DNA from 2 places in the Alteromonas sp. CH_MED4-4 genome. Region 1 is predicted to be linked to the other one. Evidence: predicted binding sites of a transcription regulator. Region 1 holds the regulator's gene; the other holds the start of a gene.
What was found. Region 1 encodes FliA, which starts transcription of late flagellar genes. Its sites were predicted from a motif close to CTAAAGNTNNNNNNNNNNNNGCCGATA; they were not measured.

Region 1 (15,608 bases):
CGTAACCTTGCTCAACCAATAAAGAAGGATTGGTTTTTAATTTCGCCAGCTTGTCTTTAGTGGCTATACTGAAAGGCACGGTCCAGTAGGGGTTAAACACCATATACTTCATTGATTCAGCGAAAACCGGCGTTTGCCTCACTGGTGTACCGACAATCACAGGCATTCCCAATGTTTCTTCACCTTCAGTAAATCCTCTCAACTGAAACGACGCAATGTTAACGCGTAAATATGTTGACCAAGTTTGATGAGGGAGCCAGCGCCAACGCTCTAAGTTTGCATCAATTCTTTCTAACCAAGAAAACGTGGTGGCATTTAATGCTTCTAAAGTGGAATTTCCCACGATACCATCTGGCTCTACGCCCGCAGACATTTGAAACTGCTTAACCGCGTCCAGTAAATCTTTATCGAATAACTCTGAATAGGTGCCTGGCCCTAAAAGACGAGACTTCAGCAACACAACTCTTTCGCTCGTTGAGTTCAGCTTAAGTGTTGGGCCAACTGGAATTTGTGTGGTAACTGTAGAAACTGCCGTGAGTAAACTACGCTTTTTTTCTAACAGTAACTGGTATTCATGGTGTGATGGCCACATGGCCCGCAATGTTGCAGAAACACCGTTAGTTAATGCGTGATTTAGCGATGCCACAGGATCCGCTTCTCTTTGCTTAAGGAACCACTGCGAATCTGCATTGGCGGGGCTAACAAGCCCATTTAATCGATGCAGAGTTTGACTGATGAAGGCATCGGTTGCTAGTACATCTAAGAGTGCCGTGTTGGCGTCGCGACTTTCGAGCATTGATGCGTGGTAATACTCGGGCGAGAAGCCATGTAACTCTGAATCAGCAATTTCATGGAGGAGTTCCTGAAGACGGTTTTCAGCATCACTAGTACCAAACCATATAAGCTGGTAGCCCTGTTGAGTGTAGACCTCGCTTACCAAAACTCTATTGTGCACACGAGATGGGTTACTATTTTGTGAACCGTATATCTCCACTGAATCAACTAGCAAATTCTCCACGCGCTGTCGTAAGTTAGGTTGTTTAGATGCATGAGCTACATGACTAAAAGTCAGCATGATGACAAGGCTGACCCAACAAAACGTTGCAACACGGTTTTGTAGTACTACCATGAATAATCCTTTTAAAACGAAGAGTAGGCCCTAGGAATAGTGACGTAATTATAAACTGTTCGTATGCCCCTCGGATACAAAATCTTAATCGCCCTATACAAGTCACTGTAGACAGTAATCACGCATGATTACAGCTCAGATTTGGATAACTTTTGCGTAAAACACAAAGCTGGCACGTTAGTTGAAAACTCACTAGAAGATTCACATAAAGCGTCAATTTTCTGATAGAGAGACACCAAGCCATGCAGTTATCCGGTTATCTTCAGCGATTCGATAAAAATCAGCTGCAAAATTTTACCAGTGGTTTAGGCGCACCCATCGTCCTTTTGGCAATTATGGGCATGGTTATATTGCCTATGCCGCCATTCTTACTGGACGTGCTGTTTAGCTTTAATATTGCGTTGTCGCTAGTCATTATCTTGGTGGCTGTACTTACCCAGCGTCCAGTAGATTTCGGCATTTTCCCCTTGGTGTTACTTATCGCTACCGTTTTGAGACTAGCGCTTAACGTGGCTTCTACTCGCGTTGTCTTACTTTACGGACATGAAGGCGGCGATGCAGCAGGTAAAGTTATCGAAGCCTTCGGTGAGGTCGTGATTGGTGGTAACTACGCCGTAGGTATTGTTGTTTTCGCCATTCTTCTTATTATCAACTTTAAAGTTGTAACCGCAGGCGCAGGACGTATTTCAGAAGTAAGCGCTCGCTTTACGTTAGATGCTATGCCCGGTAAACAAATGGCCATAGATGCTGATTTAAATGCAGGGTATATTGATCAAGACCAAGCACGTAAACGCCGTGAAGAGATTACCGCAGAAGCGGATTTTTACGGGTCGATGGACGGTGCGTCAAAATTTGTAAAGGGTGATGCGGTCGCAGGCCTTTTCATCATGCTGATTAATATTGTTGGTGGTCTTTTTATTGGCATGATTCAGCACGGGCTTTCATTCGGTAACGCTATAGAAATCTACACCATATTGACCATCGGTGATGGTTTGGTGGCGCAAATTCCTTCATTGTTACTTTCGGTCGCTACAGCCATTATCGTTACTCGTGAAAACGAGACCCAGGAAATGGGCAAAGAAATCCGCGGTCAGCTTGGTAATAATCAAGCCCTTTATATAGCCTCGGGAGTTCTATTTGTGATGGGTATCATTCCTGGGATGCCTCATATCGCATTCTTAGGGTTCTCATTCTTGATTGCAGGCTTTGCTTACTGGCAGTCGGTCCAAGAAAAGAGAAAGGCCGCAGAGCCCAAAGTGCCAGACAATGTGGTAAAAGATGAATCGGTTGCGCCTGAAGTGAAAGAGCTTGGCTGGGATGATGTTCAGCAGGTAGATACCATCGGATTGGAAGTGGGCTATCGCTTAATTCCTCTTGTCGATAAATCCCAAGGTGGCGAGTTGTTGACGCGCATTAAAGGTGTACGTAAGAAACTATCGCAAGAGCTGGGTTTCCTTATTCCGCCTGTTCACATTCGCGATAACTTGGATTTAGAGCCCAATACTTACACCATCGCTATGCTAGGCGTAACGATAGGCGATTCCATCATTAGTCACGATGAAGAACTTGCTATTAATCCAGGGCAAGTGTTCGGTAAATTAGAAGGGCGTGCCACTAAAGACCCCGCTTTCGGCTTAGACGCAGTATGGATTAAGCCCAATAAACGGGAGCATGCACAAACCCTTGGGTACACAGTAGTAGACGCTGCGACCGTTGTAGCGACCCATTTAAGCCAATTACTCTCTAACAATGCATATCAATTATTAGGGCACGAGGAAGCGCAACAACTTCTTGATATGCTTGCCAAGCAGCATCCGAAATTGGTTGAAGGATTAGTACCAGACATTCTTCCGCTAAGCACCGTCGTGAAAGTACTGCAAACCTTATTGTTTGAAGGCGTGCCTATTCGCGATATGCGTACAATCGTGCAAACACTCAGTGAGTACGGCACGCGCAGCCAAGACCCCGATGTTTTAGTGTCCGCAGTGCGTATTGCCCTTAAACGTTTAATCGTCCAAGAAATTACGCAAGGTGCAAAAGAGATACCTGTCATAACCTTGGCGCCAGAGTTGGAACAGATGTTGCACCAGTCACTTCAAGCAGGTGGCGAAGATGGCGCTGGCATAGAACCAGGTCTGGCAGACAAGCTGCAAAAATCATTGCAGCAAGCCAGTCAGCAGCAAGAGTTAGAAGGAGAGCCTGCAGTACTCCTTACCTCAGGCATGCTACGACCCGTTCTGTCTCGCTTCTTAAAATATTCGGTTGTTGGGCTTCATGTTCTGTCTTACCAAGAAGTGCCTGACGACAAACAAATAAAAATAGTCAGTTCGGTCGGTCAATAATCTGACACTGGGTGATTGGAGAGGTTGCAATGAAAATTAGACGTTTCTTCGGCAAAGATATGCGTGAGGCGTTAAGCCAAGTTAAAGCTGAATTGGGCAGTGACGCTGTGATCATGTCAAATCGCAAAGTCGCTGACGGTATTGAGCTTGTCGCAGCCTACGACAAAGAACCTGAAGCGAAGTTGTTTACGCCGAAAGCGTCTCCACAAGCCGCTGCAAAAACACCTGGCCAAAAGGCAGTGCCTAGCTTGAGCGAAATCATTGGTGACGACGGTCCTGATAGCCTTAAAGCACTGCTAGAAAAGCAGCACGGTGGAAATAATGGCGTAGCGAGTCCCGCGCAACCTAACCAACCAATGACAGCAAATGCTAAGCACGCCAATGAAATTGCTTCGCACTTAGACTTCTCAGAAGCCTTTATTGACGACGTAGAAGCCCAGCAGTCTTCTCATGAACCAGTTCGTCAGAACGCTTTCCCAGAGCATCAAGCGTCGAGTATGGATGATACCGCTGTGACGCAGTCAGCGGAGCTTGCGCAAATCAAGGAAGAGCTAGCGTCTCTTCGCGATGTATTGCAATATCAAGTGGCCGACTTGATGGAAGCTAAGAACAAACGTCAAAAACCTGTTCATCAATATCTAATCACCCGTTTAACCGATATGGGGTTAAGCAACGCGTTAGCGAAACAGCTTATTAGCTATACGCCGTCACATTACAACGAACGAGATGCATGGGTATATCTTCTTAACCTATTGGCTAATCGCATAAATGTGACAGGAAACGATATACTTAGCGCACAAGGTGCTGTTGCATTAGTAGGACCAACAGGTACTGGTAAAACAACTACCGTTGCGAAACTTGCTGCCCGCTATGCGCAGAAATACGGTTCAGAGTCGGTTGCGATGATTACCATCGATACGTATAGAATTGCCGCCTATGAGCAGCTAGCGACATACGGAAAGATTATTGGCTGCACGGTGAGAAAAGCGCAGACTAGTGAAGAACTTGCGGATTTATTATTCCAACTTCGTCATAAGCGACTAGTATTGATTGATACGGCTGGATTTAGTCAAAGAGACAGTCGATTAATTAAACAAATTAAGCAGTTTGATAACGGACAAATGCCAAATGTTAAAAAATATTTGGTAGCGCAAGCAAATACGCAATATCCTGCTTTGCAGAGAATCATTCAAGCGTATGATGATATTGAACTAAGTGGCTGTATTTTCACAAAGTTAGATGAGTGCTACTCTTTAGGAGAGGTGCTTAGTGCAGCGGTTGAATTCCAATTACCGGTTAGTTATGTCACCGATGGTCAAAAAGTACCTGAAGACATTAAGATTGCAGAAGCGAAATCTTTGGTTTCCGCTGCTGCAAAGCTTTATAAAAAGTACGGTTTGAATCATACTAGTGGTAACAACGCAATTAAAACAGCATAAGCAGTATGATTGACGACCAAGCGAGTAGCTTAAGAAAAATGAAGCAATCACGGTTAATCAAAGTAATCGCCGTCACCGGTGGCAAAGGTGGCGTAGGTAAAACAAACATTACATTGAACACCGCTATCGCCATGGCGAAGCAAGGTAAACGTGTAATGGTTCTCGATGCGGACCTCGGTCTTGCTAACGTAGACGTTATGTTAGGTTTGCGTGTTGAGAAAAACTTATCCCACGTGCTTTCCGGCGAATGTACACTTGATGAAGTATTAGTGACCGGTCCGCACGGAATAAAGATTGCCCCTGCCACATCAGGCACGCAGTCGATGGCAGAATTGTCGCCAACGCAACACGCTGGCCTAATTCGTGCCTTTAGTGAGCTTCGCTCGCAAATTGACGTGCTAATCGTTGATACAGCGGCAGGTATTTCAGACATGGTGTTGAGCTTTTCAAAAGCCTCACAAGACATCATGGTCGTTGTGTGTGACGAGCCTACTTCATTGACAGATGCGTATGCATTGATAAAAATTCTGAATAGAGAGCACGGTGTTTTCCGCTTCAAAGTTGTGGCTAATATGGTGCGCGACGTGCGAGAAGGCCAAGAGCTATTTAGTAAATTAAGCAAAGTGACAGGGCGTTTTTTAGATGTTGCACTAGAATTAGTGGCGACAGTACCGTTTGACGAGAACATTCGTAAAGCAGTGCGTAAACAAACAGCCATTGTCGATGCTTACCCAGGTTCACCGGCAGCCGTTGCAATAACACAGTTGGCGAGTAAAGCCTTAACATGGCCTATTCCAGCGCAGCCAGGTGGCCATTTAGAGTTCTTTATTGAACAGTTAGTTGCAGAAAAAGCCGTAGGAAGTCAGCGTTGAACAGCAAGGCAGCCGCTTATCAACAACAAACCGATAAAGCGCAGTTAGTCGAAAGACATGCGCCATTGGTTAAGCGTATAGCGCATCACTTGATAGCGCGATTGCCGGCTAGTGTTCTCGTAGACGATTTAATTCAATCAGGCATGATTGGATTATTAGAAGCCGCACGAAACTTTGATGGTTCAAAAGGAGCCAGCTTTGAAACGTTTGCCGGTATTCGCATTCGCGGTGCTATGCTAGATGAAATTCGCAAAGGGGATTGGACACCGCGTTCAGTCCACCGAAATGGCCGAGCGATCACTGAAGCAATTTCGCAAGTAGAAAGCGAAACAGGCCGCGATGCTAGAGATTCTGATATTGCTGATAAGCTTAATGTAAGCTTGCAGGACTATCACCAAATGCTTAATGAAGTAAATGCCGGAAAGCTGGTAGGTATTGAAGATTTAGGTGTGTCAGAAGATGTTATTTCGACAGAGCAAAATCGAGGTAGCGACGCACCACTGGAAGATTTGATGCAAGGCGCTTTCCAAAAAGCGCTTGCCCATGCAATTACGACATTACCTGAAAGAGAAGCGATTGTACTTTCGCTGTATTATGATGAAGAGCTGAACCTAAGAGAAATTGGTGAGGTTCTTGATGTAAGTGAATCGAGAGTCAGTCAAATTCACAGTCAGGCCATGTTAAAACTCAAATCACGAATGAAGTCGTGGCAAGCTGACGAAGAATAGAAATTAATAACAATTAACCCCTCACTGGAGGCTATTTTGGACAAAAGCATGAAAATTCTCGTGGTCGATGATTTTTCTACCATGAGACGTATCATCAAAAACCTACTTAAAGATTTGGGTTTTTCCAACATCCAGGAAGCGGATGACGGAAGTACTGCATTGCCTATGTTGCAGCAAGGTGATTTCGATTTCGTAGTTACCGATTGGAACATGCCTGGAATGCAGGGTATTGACTTGCTTCGCGCGATTAGAGCCGATGACAAGCTCAAGCACCTACCAGTACTTATGGTTACTGCTGAAGCGAAGAAAGAGCAAATTGTTGCCGCCGCGCAAGCAGGTGTTAATGGCTACGTTGTTAAGCCGTTCACTGCAGCAACACTTAAAGAAAAATTAGATAAAATATTCGAACGTTTAGGTTGATCCAGACGCTCACCAGAGAAATGAGGTTTACTGGATGTCAACGAATGTAAACGTTCCAATTTCGTTGGAAGAAGCAAAACAGCTTGTCACCTACCTTGAAGAGGGTGACAACGCTTCAGCCAATGCCCTATTAGAAGCGGCCTCAATGAAAGAAAACGTTGAGTTATTTGCCGAAGTAGGGAAACTGACGCGTCAGCTCCATGACGCGCTGAATAATTTCCAAATAGACGACCGCATTAAAAATCTCGCGACCGATGATATTCCCGATGCACAATCCCGCCTAACCTACGTAATTGAAGAAACTGAAAAAGCTGCTAATACTACAATGGATGCCGTTGAAGCGAGCATGCCTATAGCTGAAATGCTGTCGGCGCGCATCGAAAAGGTTATGCCTGAGTGGAAGAAGCTGATGAATCGCCAAATAGAGTTGGGTGAATTCAAGGCTTTATGCGCAGACTTAGACGAATTGTTGGAAGAAGGTTCGGCACAGTCAGCTAAACTTACACAGTTACTTACAGAAGTATTGATGGCTCAAGGTTATCAAGACTTAACTGGTCAGGTTATTCGCCGCGTTATCGACTTGGTTAAAGAAGTGGAAGACAGCTTAGTTAACATGCTTACCATGTTTGGTGAACGCGACGGTGCAGAACAAACTAAACCATCTAGCGTTAAGGCCGATAAGGTTGATGGTGTAGAGGCAGAAGGCCCTATCATTGATGCCGATAAGCGCGACGACGTCGTGTCAGGCCAAGATGATGTAGATGATCTTCTGTCTAGCTTAGGTTTTTAGGGGAGCGGGCGCATGTCGTTTGATGTTGACGAGGATATATTACAGGACTTTCTAGTTGAGGCTGGAGAGATACTTGAACAATTACAAGAACAGCTCGTTGATCTTGAGAACAATCCTGAAGATGCGGATTTGCTGAATGCAATTTTCCGTGGTTATCACACAGTTAAAGGGGGAGCAGGGTTCCTGTCTCTTACCGAGTTAGTAGAAATTTGTCACGGTGCGGAAAACGTCTTTGACGTAATGCGTAACGGTCAACGAACACTAACCCCTGAACTGATGGATATTATTCTGCAAGCCACAGATGTGGTGGTTGAAATGTTTGAACGAGTGAAAGCTCGGGATCCATTAGAGCCAGCAGATGCACACCTAGTAGACTTGTTACACAAACTAAGTCGCCCGGAATCTCCAGATGAGAATATTTTTGGTGAACAAAGCGCGCCGGCGTCAGAACCTGAACCCGCGATTGAAGAGCCAGAATTAGTTGTTGAAGAGCCTACTGCACAGGCCCCAAGTTCTGGTGATAGCGGCGGTATTGACGAAATCACTGAAGATGAGTTTGAAGCGCTGCTTGATGAGCTTCATGGCTCTGGGGCACCAGGACAGTCCTCAGCGGCTAAAAGCGAACCTGCAAAGGCTGCTGCACCTGCTGCCGCTAGTGATAACGACGATATCACCGACGAAGAATTTGAAGCGCTGCTCGATGATTTACATGGCAAAGGCAAGTTTGGTGGTGAAGAAGCTGCGCCAAAGGCAAATACACCAGCTCCAGCACCAGTTACGCCGAGTGCAGCTGGTGATGAAGAAATCACCGATGACGAATTTGAAGCACTGCTTGACCAACTACATGGCTCAGGGCAAGGGCCTACCAAGCAGGGAGCCGTTTCAAAGGCGCCAGAGCCTCCTGTAGATAAGGCAGCAACAGAAGCGGTTCAAAAAGCGAAACAAGCAGCGCCAGCTGCGCCAAAAGCGACGCCTGCTCCTAGCGCCGCAGCGCCAGCTAAAGCAAGCGCGCCTGCTGCACCAAAAGCAGCGCCTAAAAAAGATGAGAAGAAGGCGGCACCAGCTGCGCCCCCTGCTGAGACTACAGTACGTGTAGATACCAAGCGCCTTGACCAAATTATGAACATGGTGGGTGAACTCGTACTAGTGAGAAACAGGCTAATAAGCTTGGGTATCAACAGTAACGACGAAAGCATGTCCAAAGCCATTGCCAACTTAGATGTGGTAACGGGCGACTTGCAAGGTGCGGTAATGAAAACCCGCATGCAACCTATCAAGAAGGTGTTTGGTCGTTTCCCTCGCGTTGTTCGAGACCTCGCTAGAAGCTTGAAAAAAGAAATAACCCTTGAGCTTGTGGGTGAGGAAACTGATTTAGACAAAAACCTGGTTGAAGCACTGGCCGATCCACTTGTGCATTTGGTGAGAAACTCCGTCGACCATGGTATTGAAATGCCTGATGACCGTGCTGCAGCGGGTAAGCCGCGCATGGGTACGGTTCAGCTATCGGCATCTCAAGAAGGCGATCATATTCTTCTAACCATCGAAGATGATGGTAAAGGAATGGATCCTGAAAAGCTTAAAGAAATTGCTATTAGTCGCGGTGTACTAGACGCAGACGCAGCTGCACGTATGTCGGATGTTGAAGCGTTTAACTTGATATTCGCGCCAGGGTTCTCAACCAAAACAGAAATTAGTGATATTTCTGGTCGCGGTGTGGGCATGGACGTGGTTAAGACCAAAATTAACCAACTTAACGGCACCGTGAACATTGATTCACAGCTAGGAAAAGGCACGCGACTGGATATCAAAGTTCCGCTAACGCTAGCCATTCTTCCGACGCTAATGATTGTTGTAGGAAAACAAACCTTTGCGTTACCATTAGGTGCGGTGAACGAAATAATAAATATGGACATCAAAAAGACCAACACGGTCGATGGCCAGCTAACAATGATAGTTCGTTCAAAAGCAATTCCGTTGTTCTTCCTTGGTGAATGGTTGATTCGAGGTCCCAAAAACATCGATAGAGAAAAGGGACACGTTGTTGTAGTGCAAATTGGTACACAACAAGTAGGATTCGTAGTAGACGCGCTAATAGGCCAAGAAGAAGTGGTTATTAAACCTCTTGATGCATTATTGCAAGGCACGCCTGGTATGGCGGGAGCCACGATTACATCAGACGGTGGAATTGCACTAATTTTAGATATTCCGAGCCTGCTAAAACGGTATGCGCGTAAACCCATCAAGTAAGGCGATGAATTAACAGGAATAATAATCCATGGTCTTTAAAGTCCTTGTCGTGGACGACTCGACTTTTTATCGTCGTCGAGTAAAAGAAATACTCGATGGCGATAGGGAACTTGAAGTTGTTGGGGAAGCGAGAAATGGGCGCGATGCACTTGAAAAAGCAGAAGCGCTTAAGCCGGATGTGATAACGATGGATGTTGAAATGCCTGTCATGGACGGCATTTCAGCTGTAAAGGCCATAATGGACAAACGGCCTACACCTATTCTTATGTTTTCTTCGCTTACGCATCATGGTGCGCAAGCGACATTAGATGCGTTAGAAGCGGGCGCGCTCGATTTCTTACCTAAGAAATTTGAAGATATCGCGCAGGACAGAAAAGACGCATCGCGCTTGTTGTGTACAAAAGTACGCTTAATCGCGCGTCGTGGTATTGGTCTTAAGCGTCCGTCGTTTCGCTCTACAGAGGCAAGAAAGCTTCCTGATAATGCGCCAAAGCAGGCGTTCTTTAAAACATCAGGGTTGCTATCAGGGCATAAAGACGCAGCCAAACAACCAACCGTTTCGTCTGTAAGAGCGACGGGAAAGCACTACAAGTGTTTGGCAATTGGGGCTTCTACAGGCGGGCCTGTGGCGCTTCAAAAAGTGCTGTCTCCTTTACCTGCAGAGTTTCCTTACCCCATTTTGCTTGTACAACACATGCCTGGAACATTTACTACGGCATTTGCACAGCGTTTAGACACAAACTGTAAGATTAGAGTAAAAGAAGCCGAGCACGGTGACATTCTAAAACCAGGTCATGCGTATCTTGCTCCCGGTGGGAAGCAAATGTTGCTAGAAACCATAGGTGCGAATAAACGCATTGCCATTGTTGACGCAAATGCGAGTGACAAGGTGAATTATAAGCCCAGTGTTGATCTCACTTTCAGTTCTCTGGCTAAAGCTTATGGTGGGGATGTATTAGGAATTATATTAACGGGTATGGGGGCTGACGGCAGAGAAGGATGCCAAATGCTCAAGGAAAAAGGCGCAACGATTTGGGCTCAAGACCAAGATTCCTGTGTTGTGTATGGTATGCCTCAAGCTGTCGCCGTTGCCAATATATCCAGTAAAAATATAAATATTGATGATATGAGCAGTTGCGTTCAAACCGAAATGCGATAGCAGTTTGAACAGTAATGGAACAGCAAATATGAAAGTGTGGACAGTAGCGAATCAGAAAGGTGGTGTAGGAAAGACTACCACTACGGTGAGCCTTGGCGGCTTGCTTGCACAGCAAGGCAAGCGAGTGCTCATGATTGATACTGATCCACATGCATCGCTGAGTTATTACTTCGGTATCGATGCAGAAGCGTCGAGTCATTCAGTTTACGATATTTTTATTAAGTCTAATGACATAACGGCCGATAATGTTATGGATTGTCTGTGCCCGACAAAGTTAGACAACTTATATGTGCTTCCTGCAACAATGGCGCTCGCGACCTTAGATAGAACGATGGGTAGCGAACAAGGTATGGGCCTAGTCCTAAAAAAAGCGTTGGCAAAAATCGCAGGGGAATTCGATGTTGCTATCATCGATTGCCCTCCAGTGCTTGGGGTGCTGATGGTTAACGCTCTTGCAGCGTGTGACAAGGTTATCGTGCCTACCCAAACGGAATATCTGGCGCTTAAAGGGCTAGACAGAATGATTCGTACCATGGAAATCATGGGACGTTCGTTGGACAAATCCTTTGATACTGTGATTATTCCAACTATGTTTGATAAGCGCACTAACGCGGCGCTTGCATCGCGAAAGCGCTTAATGAATGACTATGGTGAGCGCGTGTGGGAAGGGGTTATTCCCGTCGACACGCACTTCAGGGATGCAAGTTTAGTACAGCTTCCCATTTCCGCAGCGTACCCCAAAACACGTGGTGTGTCTGCGTACGAGAAACTATTAGCGGTATTGGAGAAATAACGAGAACATGAGCAAGCAATCGCCTTTTGCCCGTGAAGAAGTGATGGAGGCATACCTTGATAGTCTCCTCAAAGAGCCAGAAGCACCGGAAGATGTGACTGCGCGCACGGCAAAATTGCTCGAACAGGCTTCTCAGCAGATGGCTGAAACGGCGCTTGCTTCTACCGCCAATGAAAGTGAGCCGCAATCGAATGAACAAGAAGCGATAGCGGAAAAGGTTACATCGTTAATTGAAACGCAAAAAGCAGAGACAATTGAAGATGAACAGCAACAGTCTCACGCAGAAACTTTAGTAGAAAATGAACAAGAAGCTGCGTTAAACCGCGCTGAAAAAACAAAAGTTCCACTAAAGGATACTCTCGGTTTTCGCTTTCAGGCGCTATTCTTTGAGGTTGCAGGGTTAACACTTGCGGTGCCTTTGACGTCGCTAGGTGGGATCCACCAAATTGAGAAGATTGGCCCTTTATTTGGAAAACCTGATTGGTTTATGGGTGTAATGTTGCACAGAGAGTCTAAACTAAGTGTTGTTGACTCTGCAAAATGGGTAATGCCAGAAAAATATGACGAAAACCTCGCACAATCGCTTAACTACCGATATCTTATAATGTTAGGGGAAAGTGCGTGGGGTCTGGCTAGTGAAAAGCTAGTCAATACGGTCAATTTGACTACCGATGATGTTAAATGGCGCGAGTCCACAGGTAAGCGTCCCTGGTTAGCAGGGATGGTTAAAGAAAAAATGTGCGCGTTAATTGACGTTGAAGAATTAATATCTATGCTTAACAAAGGCTTAGGCAGTAACGACCAGACGCCATAGTATTGGGAGCCAGGTTCATGAGCGACGAAAGAATAAATAATAACGCCACCGACAGCAACGACGAAGTCCTTCAATGGGTAACGTATCGCTTAGGTGAAGAAACTTACGGTATCAACGTGATGCAAGTTCAAGAGGTCTTGCGTTATACCGAAATAGCCCCTGTACCCGGTGCACCTGACTATGTACTTGGTATTATCAATCTGCGTGGTAACGTAGTAACGGTTATTGATACACGTGCTCGTTTCGGATTACCGCCAACAGAAATTACTGACAATACCCGTATCGTTATTATTGAGTCTGACGAGCAGGTGGTTGGTATTCTGGTGGATAGTGTCGCTGAGGTGGTTTACTTGAAATCTTCAGAGATTGACAGTGCCCCTAACGTAGGTACTGAAGAAAGTGCTAAGTTTATCCAAGGTGTAAGTAACCGCGACGGCGAACTGCTTATTCTTGTAGATCTTAATAAATTGTTAAGCGACGAAGAGTGGGATGAGCTTAGCAACATCTAAATAAATGAATAGGCGGTATTGATTATAATACTGCCTACATTTCCCCAAGGGTTATGTCCATGGATTGGCAGCTTGCTGCACCTACCTTATTAGAACTCATACTGTGTATTCTTGTAGTTATACTCATCGCCGCGATGGGTGTGCTGTATTCACACATTAAGCAGTTGCGTTCTGCATTAAGCGAAAGCGAACATGCTAACGCAGAGGCTATTGCCCGCACTGAAGCCCTTGCTAAAAATGCAAATAATCAACAAACTGAGGCGCAAGCACGCACCTTGGTGATCACTCGACACCTTCAAGAGTTAGACGAAAAGCAAACTGATATTGAAAACCAGCTTCGAGAACTCAAGCTTCAAGATCCTTCCCTACGCCTATATCAGCGTGCGGCGGACTTAGTCAAGCAAGGCGCTAGCATTGATGAAATTATTGAAGCCTGCGACATTCCTCGTGCCGAAGCTGAGATGTTGGTAATGGTGCATAAACAAAATAATTAGTATTTTTGAACACCAGAGAAAAAAACGTTTAGACGTCTAGACGTAAAGATGTTGACATATCGCCAGTTATAGACACAATACAGATATTGTAATTTATCACTGGAGCCCTCTATGCCAATTCGTATTCCTGAGCAGTTACCCGCGCAGAATGTACTACTAGGTGAAAATATTTTTACCATGGACATGGACAGGGCTGCCAATCAGGATATTCGTCCTCTTGAAGTCGGTATTCTTAATTTAATGCCGAACAAGATAGAAACAGAGGTACAGTTACTCCGCCTGTTATCGAACACGCCACTGCAAATAAACGTGGATTTAATTCGAATTGATAATCAAGCGCCGAAGAATACCCCCCAATCGCACATGGATGCTTTCTATCACGACTTTTCAGCGGTAGCGAATAAGAAATACGATGGCCTCATTGTCACCGGTGCGCCTCTCGCGCTTATCGATTATGAGGAAGTAAAGTACTGGGAAACCATGACCACCATATTGGAGTGGGCGCAGCGTCACGTGAACTCGACCCTTTACTTATGTTGGGCTGCTCACGCCGCCATGTATCACTTTTACGGCATTACACGAGAGCTTAGAGACGAAAAGTTTTCAGGTGTCTTTAAACATAAAGTGAATGACCCGAACAATGAGCTATTAAGAGGCTTTGATCCTTCTTTTTACGCACCACATTCCCGTTATGGACATATTAACACCTCGTTGTATAACAGCGTCGATGGACTTAGTGTTGTTGCAGAGTCTGACGATGTAGGCGCCTATATTGTGGCGTCAGAAGATAAGCGCATGGTATTTGTAACGGGTCACCCGGAATACGATCCAGATACACTTAAAGACGAGTATTTTCGAGATATTGCCGCGGGACAAACGCCAGTAATTCCAAAAAACTATTTTGAAGGGGATGATCCAGCCAAGTCTCCTATTGTACAGTGGCGCTCACACGGCAGCCTATTGTTTACAAACTGGCTGAATTATTATGTCTATCAGACCACGCCTTACGATTTAAGTCAGCTTGCTGAAAAGTCACAGCCAAAGAGGTAGCACGTGAGCCAAAGACCAAATTCTAGCGCGCAAGCAACGCTTACAGAAGCCGCTAAAGAGCGCATCCTTATATTAGATGGTGCCATGGGCACCATGATCCAGCGCCATAAGTTAGAAGAAGAAGATTATCGCGGAACACAGTTTGCCGACTGGCACTGCGATGTTAAGGGTAACAACGATTTGTTGGTTCTTACCCAGCCCGATATCATCTATCAAATTCACTGTGATTACTTTGAAGCTGGCGCGGACATTATTGAAACGAATACGTTTAATGCTACGACTATCGCTATGGCCGATTACGATATGCAGGCTCAATCCCGTGATATTAATTTAGCTGCAGCTAAATTGGCGCGTAAAGCTGCCGATGAGTTCACAGCAAAGACACCCGACAAACCCCGTTTCGTGGCGGGCGTACTTGGGCCAACAAACCGCACTGCTTCAATTTCGCCTGACGTTAACGACCCGGGCAAACGCAATGTTACTTTTGACGAACTCGTGGAAGCGTATAGCGAGTCTACCGAAGCGCTCATTGAAGGCGGTGCAGATTTAATCATGCTGGAAACCATCTTCGATACACTTAATGCGAAAGCGGCAGCCTATGCGGTAGAGTCGGTTTTTGAAAAGCTAGGTATATCGCTGCCCGTTATGGTGTCTGGCACGATTACCGATGCCTCAGGGCGCACGCTGTCTGGTCAAACCGCGGAAGCGTTTTATTATTCCATGCGACACATCAGCCCATTCTCATTCGGCTTAAACTGTGCTCTTGGGCCAGACTTACTGCGCCAATACGTAGATGAAGTTGCTACTGTTAGTGAGTGCTTA
Region 2 (15,608 bases), on a different contig from region 1:
ACTACAGAGCCTTGCATAGCGAAAATCCAACCTCGTCGTTGACCTAATAGTGGGGGCTTGATTTTGTCGACAAGCGGAGACCAGAGAAAATTAAAAGAGTATGTCGCGAAAATAATGCCGAATAAGCCGATGGCCGAGCGAGACAAACCTTCATCTTTGAGCCAAGCAGATAGCACTGAACCAATCATGATCCAAGGGAAGCCACTGGAAATGCCGAAAAGAAATATACTGAGGTATCGTTTGTCGTTAAACGTTTTTAAAGCGTTGAGCAAAACTGCGGCCTTAGGCAAGAATACAAAAGCATATTGAGCCATGAACCACAGTGAGAAGCAATAACGCGTTGAAGTGAAAGTTTTTCTATGGACGAATGCCGACGCAGTCGAGTGGGCAATGACCCAAACCTTCAAGGAAATTCACGCAGTTATTTAGTTCATCTACAAGAAACTGGTCGTTAATTAGCTTGTCTTCATTCCAATAATGCACTTGGTGAAGTAAATGCCAAAAAACCCGTTCTTTTTGAGTATAGGGCTGCGTTAAGGTGTAATCAATTTGCCCCCATTCTTCCATACTATCCCAAAAGAATAGCTCGATTTCCTCGATAGGAAGCTCTCCTTGCCAAAATGCTCTCAAATAGAAACACAGCTGCTTTGCTTTGTTATCTACGAAATCTTGAACACTCACAAGTAACTCAACCGTCTATGTTTGCTAAAAGTATTATAGTTCATAACAATGTTACTGCTTAGGACAGAGGCTTGCTATTTACACCATTAAATTTAGGTAATTGTTTTGGATACTAATTTAGCGTAATCGGTAAATTATGGAATTACCAGCCTAGGTGGCGAGTCCAACCAATAGTACTATTTGCAACTATTTGAATATGAGGGGGTTTCTGAAATTCCTTTATACTAAAGGCTAACAAATTGCTGGGGATAATTATTTGCCGATAGTGCATTTTTAGTGCGTTTTTTGCGCTAGTCTTTCGCTTTTGCGTGGTGCTGTTCGCCCAATCGTTAAATCCACTTAGTGACAGATCCAATATTGGAAAGCTGGACTGTGCTATATTATCTATAACTAATGTATTCGTTGATTCTTCTGGCCAAAAAGGTGAAATGGCTACGAAAGTGTCTGGATGAAGTTGAGGCTGTTGCTCTACGACGGACAAGTAAGTTGTGGCCAGCATGCCTTGTGCAATGACCATACGGTAGCCCGAATTGTCTTGTAGATAATTATTCAATGCATTGAGTTGTAAACTCAGCGCTGAAGTTGCTGATTCAAAATTGAGATACTGCGTAAGTTGATTACTTCTGGGGTGGATATTTGGGGCTGACATAGACGTAGTTTCAGAGTCTGACATGTCGGTGTTTGTAAATTCAGCAGGTAGGTTCTGCTGGGAAGTGACATTGACCGGCAAATTAAACGGACTTATCACTACATTCCAGCCTTTTTCAGCAAGCATGTTGGCAAGGCTATTTCCCTGCGCGAGAGTAAGGCTAGAGGGAAAAGGCTCAGTGAGTATGATAGCCACACCCAAAGGTAACGGTGTTTGCGCTTCAATTTCAATAATTGGGGATTCCACTTCTCCAATCATCAAAGGTTTCACTTCTCCAGGTAGATAGGCGTGACTAACATCTGTGAAAAAGTCACAGTGAGCTGTCATAGGCAATAGCGAAACAATAACAGCAAATGTTAAAAGGAGAGCGGGCCTTTTCATAAAATGTGGTTTGCCTTTACCTTAATCTGGATCTATTCAGCTTGGACAGCATCAAATTAATTCGTGCATCAAGCGTTATACGAAGGTTATCGGCAGTGTGCGTTAAAACTAAAATGGAGTCTATTGATAAAGTTGAGTAGCGTTAAAACGCTACTCAATACTTTCTGAAAGCGGCTTTGGGCAAAATGGACTAAAAGGGATGGCGACATTAAAGTGCAGCCAATGCCCAAGTGTCGGGTGCGAAAGACTCAAGCTTTCAGCATGAAGCTGTAAACGAGGCGCCATGGATAACGCTTCTTCATGGGCATAGAGTCTATCTCCCAAAATAGGGTGACCCAAAGCAAGCATATGTACTCGCAGTTGGTGAGAGCGACCGGTAATGGGATAAAGGGCAACGAGAGAATAGGGTCGCTCTTTTTCATCCAGTGTGCGCTCAATGACGTCAAAGTGCGTTACGGCTTTTTTACCGCGCTCGAAGTCTACCATTTGCTTTGGCCTGTTTGGCCAGTCGCAAATAAGGGGAAGGTTAACCTCTCCGCTGTCTTGTTCTACATGTCCATGAACCCGAGCGAAGTAGCGCTTTTTAGTTTGACGTAATTCAAACTGTTTCGAGATATGGCGATGGCTGTCTTTATTAAGCGCCAGCACCAAAATACCCGAAGTCGCCATGTCTAAGCGATGCACTACTGTGGCGGTGGGATACACTCGGTTAACCCGGCTAATTAGCGAGTCGCGGTGCTCCAATGCTTTGCCCGGAACGCTCAATAGCCCGCTAGGTTTATGCGCAACCACCATGTCCTCATCTTGATACAAAATATCAAGATAAGGTGTCATCGGTGGGTTATAAACAAAACTTGGGTTCGCCATTATGTACTCGTTACTTCACAGTCGCTTTTGAATGTTTAACCTTTCGAGGTTACGGGTTATTTACCACAATACGAATGGCGTCCAGCTGAACATCTGCATCCTGAATAACTTTATCAAGGGCGTTCATTTGCGTTTCAATAAACTCAATTTCGCTGTCACGTACTGCTGGGTTACGCTTTTGAAGATCGCGCAAGCGCTGTATTTCTTCGTTAAGCGTGCTGTGCATGCTGTTAAGTGCGTCGTGTTGCTTTTGGTTAGCTTGCTGATGGGCAAGCTTACGCGCCTTTTCAATGGCAAGCTCAAGCGGCTGTTGCAAGGCTTTTAGAAGCTGAGCCGAGATCTTACGTCCAATTTTACGCTTAACGTCGAAGCTCAATTCAGACGGGTTTCCTTGCGCATCTAAACACACTTGCACGGGCGTTTGAGGTAAGAAGCGGCCCAACTGAAGCGCTTTAGGCGCTTGCGCCTGCAGCACAAACAACGCCTCAACCCAATAAGCGCCTTTTGGCAAAGACGGCTCGGCAATGAAGCCCATGCTGCTCTTTCCGTGTACGTCGGTGAGTACTACGTCCATGGCGGTATGCACAAGTGGATGATCCCAACTTAAAAACTGTACGTTTTCTAGCGTGGTGGCTACACGGCGCTTGTAAGTAACCGTCATGCCTTCTGGGTCAAGGCCCGGAAGCTGGCTCACCATCGACTCGGTTGGCATAAGAATAAAGCAGTCATTGCCTTTTTCATCCTGCTGAACACCGATAGCATCGAAAACGCGACCCATAAAGCGCGACAAATCTTGTTCGCTATCAAGGGTAATAATGTCTTCAAGCAGTTGTTCTACGCGGCCTTCACCCGAGGCATTAAGCTCAAGAAGGCGATCGCGACCGGCTTCAAGCTGCGCCACGAGCTGGCTATTAAGCGTAACACTCATGTTCACTAGCTCGTCACGCGCGCTCATATCGTCAGGGTGTAAGCACGCACCAATAAGCAGAGGCTTAACGTCGTCGAATACACCAGAGCCCGTGGGGCAGGTCTTTTCAAAGGCATTCAGCCCTTCGTGATACCAATCTAGTAATACGTGCTGCGCGGTTTTCGCTAAATACGGCACGTGAATTTGTACGGTTTGGGTTTGGCCAATACGGTCAAGACGACCAATACGTTGTTCAAGCAGATCTGGCGTGATAGGCAAATCGAACAGCACCAAATGATGAGCGAACTGGAAGTTACGACCTTCGCTACCAATTTCACTACACAGTAGAACTTGTGCGCCGTCTTCCTCATCAGCAAAATAATGGGCCGCCTTGTCGCGCTCCACAATGCTCATGCCTTCGTGGAATACACTGTGGCGAATACCGGTTTGCGTGCGAATAACCTCACCTAACTCTTGCGCTGTGCGGGCGCTTGCGCAAATAAGCAGAATCTTTTCTGGCTTAACGCTTTGCATGAAATCAAGCAGCCATTCAACGCGCGGGTCTTGCTTGGTCCAGCTGTTAACCACGCTTGCCATACGTTCAGGATACAGTGAATAGGTTAAGTCGCCGCCGCTCACGGCATCTGAATAAACCTCAGGCAAAGCCAGTTCGTAAGCGCTTAATTTACGCATCGGAAAGCCTTCGATATTGGCGCGGCGGTTTCTAAACAGCATACGACCTGTGCCGTGACAATCGATAAGTTGGTGCAGCAGCGCATGGCGATTTTCCGGCGCACTTAAATCACCCGCATGTTCCATTACGTCAGGCGCGAATTCTGCGAGTTTGCTGCGTTGTTTGTCGTTAGGCTCGGCGTCTGAAAGTAATGGCGCTACTGCATCGGCCAGTTGGCTGTATTTCGATTCTTCATCTAAGAATGCATCGTAGCTATGGAAGCGAGCCGGGTCGAGCAGGCGCAAGCGGGCAAAGTGGCTTTCGTGACCAAGTTGATCAGGCGTTGCGGTAAGCAGTAATACACCAGGTGTTTGGTTTGCCAACGCTTCCACACAAAGGTATTCGGCAGAGGGAGCCTCACTTGACCACGCAAGGTGATGGGCTTCATCGACAACCATTAAATCCCATCCTGCAGCTTGAATTTGCTGCTGGCGTTTTTCGCTCTTGCTTAGGAAGTCGATACTGCAAAGTACCAGCTGGTCGTTTTCAAATGGATTCACAGCGCTCGCGTCAGACGGATCGTCATCTTCTAAGCCTTCGCTCTTTTCTATGGCTTCGCAGCGACTTTCATCGTAAATGGCAAAAGGAAGGTTAACGCGGCGAAGCATTTCAACTAACCATTGGTGCATGAGCGAGTCTGGAACTAAAATAAGCACGCGCTCTGCACGGCCTGTTTTAAGCTGCTGGTGAATAATCAACGCGGCTTCAATGGTTTTACCAAGACCTACTTCATCGGCAAGTAATACGCGAGGTGCGTGTCTGCCGCCTACCTCTGACGCAATGTGGAGTTGGTGCGGAATAAGCGATATGCGCGCACCTGCAAGACCAATGGTGTTTGAACGTAAGTAATCATATTGATGATCTAAAGCACGCTCGCGCAAATCGAACCATTTAGGGTTGTCTAATTGCTGACTGAACAGGCGCTTTTCAGGTTGGTTCAAGCGAATGTGGCTGTCTAGCATGGTTTCAGGTAATCGCGCTTGCGCTTTGGTGTCTTCGCGAAGCCCGTGATAGATGAAAAGGCCTTGGCTTTCTTCTTTTTCAGTAATGGTCATTTCCCAGCCGTCTTGGCTTTTGACCGTTTCGCCAATTTCAAAAATTAGTCGCGTAAGCGGCGCATCTTGCTTAGTATACTTTCGCGCTTCGCCTGTTGCTGGATACAACACTTCGACAGAACGGAAGTCGCTACCAATAACGACACCTAACCCCAGCTCTATTTCTGTGTTGCTTAACCAACGCTGACCAACTGAAAATTGACTATCTGAACTCATAAATCACCAACCTGTTTTTCGGGGGGCGGTATTGTACGCATTGCGTTGTGATAAGTCATTAATACTAGCTCATTTGATTTGGGGTTGCAGGTGGGGGGATTGAGTACCTATGCTTCTGCGTTAACAAGACGATTAGCACTAGTAGGCCTTCTTTGCTTCACACCGAGAATGCTGGTAGCAAAAGAATAAGAACGTTGACGTGCCTATCAGGCTTGCTTTGTCACAGGGTTGGCGTAAAACTGTCGTATCACTGACCATGGATATTTCTTACTGTTAACCGCGTTACGTTCTTAACGTATGTGAATCGCAGCTAACAGGAGGAAGCGCGAGATGGATATGAAAGTAGACAGTCAAAAGCTTATACAACTTCGCAATGCTAGGGCATGGAGTCAGCAGCATCTGGCAGATGTGTCTGGATTGAGTTTGCGTACTATTCAGCGAATTGAGAAAACACAATCTGCTTCACACGATTCAATAGGCGCTCTTGCTTCAGTTTTCGAAACGACGCCCGATGCGCTTTTAATGGGTGAAACCCACGCCACTACAAGTCATGCTAAAGGGCAGCCAACCTCGCAAACTTCTACTGCGGGCGAGAATGCCGCAGCTCATCATTCAATTAAGCTGCAGGGTGACCGGCCAACGTCGTTGAATCCCCAACATGTTCTTTGGATCACGCTGGCGCTCGCCATCAGTTTGTTTGCTGCTATTTATTATGCGCAAACGGTCAATGCGAACAATGGTAGCAACCAAGTAATTGAAGCTGGCAAGCCAGTTAATGTTAGTAGCGAAGTCCTTGAAGATGCAACAAGTTGGCTGGAACTTATCGACAGCGGTGAATATGAACAAAGCTGGAAAGAGAGTGGGGCTATTTTTAGAAGCGGTATTTCAATAGCTAAATGGACCGAGGCGATGCAGCTAGTCAGGGAGCCATTGGGGGCAGCCAAGTCGAGGGAAATCGCGTTAGCACAAGCGCCAACTTCACTGCCGGGATTGCCTAAAGGAAACTACCTTATTTTGTCGTTCACCACTGACTTTGATTCCCAGACCACAATGAAAGTAGAGACCCTTTCTATGGTGGAAGTTGATGGCGAATATAAAGCAATAGGCTACTTCATTAAGTAGCCTACTCAGGTAACTGGTACAAAGTTTCAATTCCTTGAATGGCTTTGAAAGCATCATCGCTCGTTGCATTGTTGATGGCTTTGATAAGTTCAGGTGCATTGTAGGGCTCTAACAAGGTTAAGAACGTCGCTGTGCCAGGCGGCATGCCACTATTCACTGCTTTTTGAAGTCGCTTCCATACAGTGAACAGCGACTCCTCACCTAACGTTTTTTGTTGCACCACGCTATCGATGGCGCGGTGCATTATCATCCCGCATGAATAATAAAGATTGAAGTGCCCGTTTTTATAAGCACGAGCCAGCGTAGTCTGCGCCAGCCCTTCAGTACAGCTCTCGAAAGCGCGGGTCATTCGGCTTTCAACGTAGCTATTGGCGTCTTCGTAGAGGAAGTTCATGGCGATGGCCGCAAAGTAGTCGGCGTTGCCCTCGTGCAGCCAAGACTGATCCTCGTTCTCTGATACACCTTCGGTACTGCCAGGCTGATATAAATGGGCGACTTCGTGAGCAAAGAACCAAAGTGTTTGGTTAACAAAGCTGCTGTTATTCGCCTGCTCATTTAAGTCTTGTCTGTTCCAATGCATAAATATCTGGTTAGGTAGTGTTCCACCTTGTGTAGAGTGATCGTCTACGTTTGCGTAAGAGGCAAATAACATGGGCTTTTCGCCCTTAAGCGGATTAAGAGAATGGGAGAAAAACGCCATCATGTTGGGTATATCTTCTTCTAGCGAAGCTTTAATGCTTTCAGGAAGCCCGGGATCAATTAGGGCAACCACATCATCGGTAATAATTGGCTGTTGCTTACCCACATACACGACTATTCCATCATTGTTATCTGTCCACGACACGCTGCTTTTCATTACTTTGCCATTCAACACTATGTGTTCATCACTGGGAACATTGAGTGTCAGGTGCCATTTATTATCTTCTTCAGTACAGGTATTAGCACAAGCAAACAGTCGCCCAGAGTGAAAGGCATTTCCACCATCAGAAAAAGGAGAAAATGGTGCGTAATCTTTACCCAAGTGTTTATAGGTGGGCGTCAGTAAAAATGACACGGTAGAGAGGGACCTGCCTGACTTCGAACGTACAAGTTCTTGGTGTTTGACGTTATCAAAGACGATTTCTATGTCGTTGTCTTGCGCGAACCAACGTGTTGTTCTTGATGTATCTGGGTTTCTAACAAAAGCCAGCGTTTTGGCTGGCGTAGTCAATGTGTAGGTGGCTACCCATTTTTCAGACGTGTCAGTCGTGCTTTTCTCAACCTTGATTAGAATGTTAGCAGGGGAAGAATCATTGTGCGCTTGGCTATTCGCCCATGCAATTTCGGCGTTAAAGTACGCTAGTAGCGATAACGTCATGCTTATGGCCGTTTTTATTTTTGTGATGTTAAGCCAATTCATAGCTGATCTTTCCCTGAGTGTTATTAATTTAAACGCATCCACTTTATTGAGGTGTTGTGGCATTGGGTTAGCACCCGTGTTTAATTCACCGCTTCAACAAATACACCTTAGCCTATTTGGGTATCAAAAACGCAGCTAAAACTGCGCTAACTGTAGTTAAAGTGTGAGCATTTGTTACGAACCAAGTATGCCAGTTTCTTGTTTAATGCAGAATGGGAGCGCTGTGCTATCTCATATAACGTGAAAGGACTGTTCGTCGCTTCTCACTTGTTCTAACGAAAAATAAAAAAGAAAAAACAGTGCTAAATCTCAAAAACTGGATTATGGTGGAATTAAGGGTTCGCTAATTTAACAAACGAACCTTTGAGGCAGAAAGAGTAGTACTGCTTCTCAGTCGACGCGAGTAGGGGAAGAAGTCCTGTTTCGAGCGGCATTCTCCTACAACCGTAACTGTAGCTTGTTAGCGCGTGCGTTCATAAATGAACAATACGTCTAACCTGGCTTTATTTACCGGAGTGAAGGATGCCAAGAAAAAATTCTACCGATACTAAGATTTACGTCCTCGATACCAATATTCTGCTGCACGAACCTCACGCTTTTCTCTCCTTTAAAGAACATGACGTTGTTATTCCAATGACCGTATTGGAAGAGCTCGACTACATCAAAGACAGCAAAAAAGACGTGGCGCGTGATGCACGGGTATCCATTCGGGCAATGGAGGATTTACTCCATGACGCAACGCCAGAAGATATGCTAGCGGGTGTATCGATGGAAGGGTTGGGCGCGGGTCAAACGGCACCTACAGGGAGTCTATCTATATTCGCCGACCTCAACATGGTTGAGGCTCAGCAAGTGTTTACCAGCAACGAGAATGACAACCGCATTATTAACGTAGCGCTGCACTTGCAAAAGACGTTCGCGCCGCAAAAAGTGGTGTTGGTTACCAAAGACTTAAACATGCGCCTTAAAGCGAAAGGGGCAGGCCTCGCTCATGTTGAAGACTACCGCACCGACCAGCTAATTACTGACATCAAATATCTATCTCGCGGGTTTCATACCTTTGAAGGTAATTTTTGGGACAGCGTAAAAAGCGTGGATAGCCGCAGCGAAGGGCGCGACACTATTCACACTATCCCCAAGTCTATGTTGTTAGAAGCGTATGTAAACGAGTTTTTGCTCGACGAAACTAAACAGTTTGCAGGTTTAGTAGAAGAGATCACCGACGATCATTTAGAGGTGTTGGATTTAGGTTACGAACGCTTGATGGGTCGTCATGCCTGGGGCATCACACCCAAAAATATAGGGCAGGCCATGGCGCTTCATGCGCTGCTAGACCCACACATTGATATGGTTATTCTCACAGGCCCTGCCGGTAGTGGTAAAACGCTCCTTGCGTTAGCTGCAGCCCTTGAAATGGTGGTAGAGCGTAACATGTATGACAAAATCATTGTCACGCGAAGCACGCCGGAAATTGCTGAGTCCATTGGCTTCTTGCCGGGAACGGAAGAAGAAAAAATGTTGCCTTGGTTGGCAGCAATTACCGATTCTTTGGAAGTACTCCACAAGCACGACGAAAATACCAAAGGGTCTATGAATTACATCATGGAAAAAGCCAACATTCAGTATAAGTCGGTAAACTTTATGCGAGGCCGAAGTATTCAAAATGCGATTGTGATTTTGGATGAGTCGCAGAACTTAACCGCGTCACAGCTTAAAACCATCATCACACGTTGTGGTGAAGGAACGAAGCTGATAGTGGGCGGTAACTTGGCGCAGATAGACAGTAACTATCTGAGCGCAGTGACATCGGGTCTTACTTACTTGGTTGAGAAATTTAAAGACTTCTCGGGCAGTGCCACTATAAACCTAGACGGCGTGGTAAGAAGTCGTCTTGCGAGTTTTGCTGAAGAAAATCTATAACCTAAGATAATGCGTAAATTGGCAGTATTGTTTTTATAACAGAATACTGTCCTCACTGTTATACTCCGCTGGTGGGAACTATCGGAGTATAACGTGGCTAAATACGAAGTTTTAGCTCACCAACTTAAAGAGCAGATTGAGCGCGGCGTGTGGGTAGAAAATGAAAAGCTCCCATCGCTTCGCAAACAGGCAGCACAAACAGGCTTCAGCCTAATGACAGTGCTGCACGCCTATCAGATGTTAGAAAGCCAAGGCATAGTAAGCTCCCAAGAACGTTCGGGCTTTCTGGTAACAGCTAAAGCGAGCAATGCCTCAAAAGAACGTGTACAGGCCACAGAAGCCGTCAGTATTAACGACTTTGTATATGAAGTGCTGCAGGCCTCTCGCGACCCCCACATGTTCAGTTTAGGATTTGCTTACCCCGACCCAAGCCTTTATCCAAGGCAACATTTAAATAAGTCTATTGCAGCTGCCGCCCAGCAAATTTCCTTGACCAGCGCCATGGATAACTTGCCTCCAGGTAACCTGGACCTTAGAAAAATCATCGCTAAGCGCTATGCCGTCAAAGGCGTGAATATATCGCCTGATGAAATCATTATTACCGCTGGTGCGCTAGAGGCGCTGAACTTGAGTTTGCAGGCATGCACCACACCAGGAGACTGGGTGGTTGTTGAGTCGCCGGTGTTCTATGGAACGCTTCAGGCGCTTCAACGTTTAGGTCTAAAAGCGATTACTGTAACGGTATCACCCAACACTGGCCTGGATGTAGCTGCACTTGAGCGCGCATTTAAAAATCATAATGTGAAAGCCTGCTGGCTTATGAGCAACTTTCAAAATCCAGTTGGATACTCATTGAGTGACGTTCAAAAACAGCAGGTGGCCGCGTTACTCGATAAGTATAATGTTGCCCTTATTGAAGATGATGTGTATGCCGAGCTTTATGCTGATAAGCGTCCACCTCTGCCAATTAAGCATTTTATGAAAGAGGGAGATAGCATGTTGTGTTCATCGTTCTCCAAGTCTTTAGTGGCAGGTTACAGAATAGGGTGGGTCGCCGCAGGTAAGCGTGCCCTTGAAATACAAAAACAGCAGCTTATGAGTACATTGGCAACCAGTGCGCCGATACAGCTTGCGCTTGTAGACTATTTATCCACAAAAAATTACGAGTCTCATTTAAAGCAGCTGCGAAAAAAACTCATCGCTCGTAAGAAGACGATAACGGCGCTGCTTACCGACCTTCTATCAGACGTTGCGACTATTCATACACATAGCGGCGGCTATTTTTTGTGGGTGGAATGCCGGGGGCATGTTGATGCAATGGCTATTTATAAAGAAGCGTTGCGTTTACACATCACCATTGCGCCTGGAAAACTGTTTAGCTTAACCAATGAATTTAACCATTGTTTTCGTTTAAACGCGTCGTTTGCTCTGAATGAAGCGAAGCGCAATCAACTGCTTAAGCTTTCGTTATTTATAAAAAGTCTTTCATAAATAACGTGTTATCAATCTGCGTAACGCAAACCGTAGTTTTTGCACATTCTGTATAGGGCGCAGGTTTGAAACAAGAAAAACATACACCTTAAAAATCTGTGACTTCAAAGCCTACGCCTTAAATATCTGCGCCTTAAAATCTATTGCAACTGATCTATAAAGAAAGCCCTAATCTGTTTCTATTTTAACGGCCCTAAATCCCTACCATTAGCGCAAAATTTTCGGAGAAAGCTAATGACGGCAGTTAAAATTCGGCAGGAAGACATCATTGCTTGTACACCCGTAGAAAACAAAAAAATCTATATCCGTGAGGAAACCGGGCACTTTCAAAAAATACGTCGATACTTGAATGTAGTATTAGTGACGTTGTTTGTTGCGCTCCCCTTTATTCAATACCAAGGACAGCAGGCGGTTTTGTTTGATGTGGGGCGTCAAACCCTCACGCTTTTTACATGGGTGTTGTATCCACAAGACCTCATGATTTTTGCCTTTCTGTTTATTCTTGCGGCTTTTGTTTTGTTTTTAGTAACCCGTCATTACGGGCGAGTATGGTGTGGCTTTACTTGCCCTCAAACCGTATGGACTCTCGCTTTCAATTGGGTAGAGCGCCGTATTGAAGGTACGCACAATCAAAGCAAGGCTTTAGATAAGCAGCCTAGCTCACTAACAAAAGTAGTCATAAAGGGGGCAAAACACAGTGCATGGTTGGCATTAAGCCTTATTACTGCGCTGGTTTTTATGTCTTATTTCTATCCGGCATCTCGTCTATATACGGAGTTTTTCACTTTCTCTGCGCCTGCGTTAATTTCAGGCTGGACTATGTTCTTTACCGTTTGCACTTATGCCAATGCCGGTTGGCTTCGAGAGAAAATGTGCACGCATATGTGCCCCTATTCTCGCTTTCAAGCTGCGATGTTTGATAACAGTACGTCATTGGTTACTTACAACGAAACCAGAGGAGAAAGCCGCGGACCAAGGAAGCGTTTTTCACAGCACAAAGACTTGGGCGATTGTGTGGATTGTAATTTATGCGTTCAAGTCTGCCCAGCAGGCATAGATATTCGTGAAGGAATTCAGTACGAGTGCATTAACTGTGGTCTGTGTATTGACGCATGCGACAAGGTCATGGCCAAATTTGGCTATCCACTCAAACTTATCAATTTTTCGCGAGCTGGCAGGAATTCTGGGCGTAAATTCACTAACTATCTTTACGGCGCCGCAATCATTGCCATACTGCTCGCAATGGGCGAGTGGGCTATCGACAGGCAGGACTTCGAGGCTTCAATTAGCCGTGACCGCAACGCGCTTTACAGGGAGAACAACGCGGGACACATTGAAAACACTTATACGTTAACCGTTTTAAATAAATCCCGCGTGGCCAAAACCTATGAAATTGCTATAGAAACGCCATCAGATATGCAGCTTATTAACGTACCGACTATAAACGTAGCACCAGGCGAAAAGCGAAATGTGCCGTTTTCAGTTGAAGCATTGTCGCCAATGGCTAATACCATGCAATCTGTTAGCTTTGTTATTATCGATAAATCTACCAACAGTGTGATTGGCAATGAAGTGATGTTCTATTCAGGGAATAACAGGCAAATGTAGATGAAACTTACTCTACTACTTCCACTTGGTAGCGCCCGGTCACAATGTTGCGCTCTGTATCTTCGGATACTTGCCCGAAGGGAATGAGTGCCGGACCCGTAGGATCATAGAGCACGTAAACGTCGCCATCGTGCTCAATGGTTCGGTCATCTGCCATGGGGGTTAATGCAATTCCAAGCAAGGCGTGGTTGGGCAGGTAAAGTACAATCATCTTTGTAGTGGGTAAAAAAGCTCTTACCATTGAAGACGCTAACACTGCTTTACTGTCACAGTCCCCTAGGTTCTGCATAAGCACACTTATGGGCGGCGCATACCCAGAGCCATTACTCACTACTCTATCTTCTAACGTGTCGTAAGGGATGCTTTGCAGCCAACTGAGAATTAAAGAAAAATAGGCTCTAGAATCTGACTCAGACGCGACTTTCTCGTAAAACGCTTGAGAAACGGACACCAAAGGTTTTACTGACTCAGAGATGTAACGCAGGTGATCTGGCTTTATGGCACTTTGGTTAAATATGGTCGTAAAGCGCGTGAAGTAATGTTCACGCAAGTAGCTATCGTAAGCGTTTTGCTGTACGTCACGTAAATGCGCTTGAACGTCTTCTATTTTCTCTTCGTCAGTCCCCGACACTTTAATATTAATGGCTTCTCTCAAGGGCTTGATTGTTATTTTTGCGTCCTTGGGGTCGATAGCCTTTGCTGCTTTGGTCAATGCAACAGTCACGTGTCGCTGTGCTATTTTGGGCTTGTAATTTGTCTGCCTGAGCGGCAAATCTTCAATTGACTCAAAGGGAATTTCAAACCTGAGGTTATGTCGCTGCTTCGCACCGTCAATCCATTCGTAATAGAACTGCATGCCGGTATCAGTCTTCTTTCTTTTGAACTCGAGTTGTTCAGAGAGCGCATGCTGAACATGGAAAACCACAAGGATCGTAGCAAGACCAAGGTATCTCGTTACCTTGCTAATAAAGCGCCAAATGTTCTTTTTTTTCGAGGAAGTATGAAGCTTCATTGTTATCGTTGGGTTAACTTAATAATTGATCACTCATTTTGTGAGTATGCGCGTGAAAATGAAAAAAACAAGGCAAAGGCTATTTTGAAGCCTTTGCCTTGGGTCGTGCCAGCCCATTACCCTAGCAGAGGTCGTCAATAGTGCATTGAGAGACCTTGGGATTGTGCTACTTGATTCAAAAACTGTCGATTAGTGGGTAAACCACTGAGTTGTTGCTGAATACTTTGTACATGTTTTGCGTAGGCATGCCGCTGTTCAGGAGTGTGCAAATTGGCTTGATAGACATCATTGTACTGCGACCTGAATCCCATGCCGTATAGAACAAACAAATAGCTGGCCGCGGGGAACAATTCCTCACGAAGTTCAAAATCAGATGAAATAGGGCTGCGGCTTTTCCACAGGGTTAACCAATCTTGTAACTGGGTGGAACAGCTCTCTTGGTTTCGCATATCACGCCAGTACGCAGAAGCTTCACGTTCACTCAACACATAATGAAGCTTTAGGAAGTCGACTATTCTTTCCCATTTTTTTTCGAAAGCCTGATTAAACTGTCGACCAGCCGCTTGGCATTCTTTATATGTTCTAGGCAGTTGTTTTGCTATGTGGGTGGCAGATAATTCAATCATGACAAGCGCCGACGCTTCCAAAGGTTCTAGGAAGCCAGCAGATGTGCCGATGGCGACACAATTCTCTACCCAAAGCGTTTTACGGTAGCCCGGTGAGAATGTGATCTTTCTCGCTTTGCTAACATCCACATCAGCGGTTTTCTTGTCGTGCTTTAAGTAGGTCTCCAGTGTTGCTCTTGCTTCATCTTCACTGCAATGCGCCGAGCTATACACGTATCCCACACCTTTTCTCGAAGGCAAACCAATATCCCAAACCCAGCCACTGTCTTGAGCTGTTGAGTGTGTGGTAGAGGCAATATCAACTGAGCTGTCAACGTAGGGAGCTTGGATTGCGATAGCACTATCGTTGGCCAGTACGTTGGAGCATGATGTTAAGGGAACACCATAGTGCTGACCAATTAACCTTGCCGCAAAGCCTGTACAATCTATGAATAGATCACCAGTAATATTACCGTGTTCACGACCCACTATTGCAGCAATAGGTTCTGAAGATGAGCCAACCACATCATCCACATGATCCACAATATGTTGAACACCTAAAACCGTTGTCGCGTGCTTTTGAAGTAAGGCTGCAAACTTGTTTGCGTCAAGGTGATAACCATAGTTTGCAATGCCAGCATACGCAGGCGTTTGACGCTGCTTGGGGGCGAGATGGTGGTCGCATAATGCGGCCTGGGAACATACGGCATGTGCAAAATCTTGCTCTGCTGCGTAGCTTTGCCACCATGCCGCAACGTCGCTTTCAAAGTACCTAAATGGCAGGCTGAAAGGGTGGTAGTACTGATGTTCAATGGTGTCTGAGCGCCAATTGTGAAAACTGGTACCCTGCTTAAAAGACGCATTGCACTGGGCTAAAAAGGTTTCTTCACTGATACCAATTTTAAGAAGCGTACTGCGCATAGTAGGCCACGTCCCTTCGCCTACACCCAATATACTGACAT

Region 2: WA381_RS09805 (DUF3530 family protein) is a predicted target of FliA. The motif match lies at 1,799-1,825, and genes of this name have one in related genera.

The regions. Positions count from the first base shown of each region.
Region 1 covers NZ_JAYMEU010000002.1:202,116-217,723, forward strand. Annotated here, with positions in the region: gene WA381_RS02420 (L,D-transpeptidase family protein) at 1-1,129, opposite strand, end outside; gene flhA (flagellar biosynthesis protein FlhA) at 1,372-3,471, shown strand; gene flhF (flagellar biosynthesis protein FlhF) at 3,501-4,910, shown strand; gene WA381_RS02435 (MinD/ParA family protein) at 4,916-5,782, shown strand; gene WA381_RS02440 (RNA polymerase sigma factor FliA) at 5,779-6,510, shown strand; gene cheY (chemotaxis response regulator CheY) at 6,547-6,930, shown strand; gene WA381_RS02450 (protein phosphatase CheZ) at 6,965-7,720, shown strand; gene WA381_RS02455 (chemotaxis protein CheA) at 7,733-9,967, shown strand; gene WA381_RS02460 (protein-glutamate methylesterase/protein-glutamine glutaminase) at 9,996-11,126, shown strand; gene WA381_RS02465 (ParA family protein) at 11,155-11,919, shown strand; gene WA381_RS02470 (chemotaxis protein CheW) at 11,927-12,733, shown strand; gene WA381_RS02475 (chemotaxis protein CheW) at 12,751-13,242, shown strand; gene WA381_RS02480 (DUF2802 domain-containing protein) at 13,302-13,736, shown strand; gene metA (homoserine O-acetyltransferase MetA) at 13,848-14,786, shown strand; gene WA381_RS02490 (homocysteine S-methyltransferase family protein) at 14,790-15,608, shown strand, end outside.
Region 2 covers NZ_JAYMEU010000011.1:79,308-94,915, reverse strand. Annotated here, with positions in the region: gene WA381_RS09815 (AmpG family muropeptide MFS transporter) at 1-314, opposite strand, end outside; gene WA381_RS09810 (hypothetical protein) at 358-681, opposite strand; gene WA381_RS09805 (DUF3530 family protein) at 824-1,711, opposite strand; gene rluA (bifunctional tRNA pseudouridine(32) synthase/23S rRNA pseudouridine(746) synthase RluA) at 1,862-2,578, opposite strand; gene rapA (RNA polymerase-associated protein RapA) at 2,628-5,489, opposite strand; gene WA381_RS09790 (DUF4019 domain-containing protein) at 5,820-6,611, shown strand; gene WA381_RS09785 (hypothetical protein) at 6,613-8,010, opposite strand; gene WA381_RS09780 (PhoH family protein) at 8,533-9,930, shown strand; gene WA381_RS09775 (aminotransferase-like domain-containing protein) at 10,024-11,421, shown strand; gene ccoG (cytochrome c oxidase accessory protein CcoG) at 11,656-13,029, shown strand; gene WA381_RS09765 (hypothetical protein) at 13,037-14,041, opposite strand; gene WA381_RS09760 (tryptophan halogenase family protein) at 14,176-15,608, opposite strand, start outside.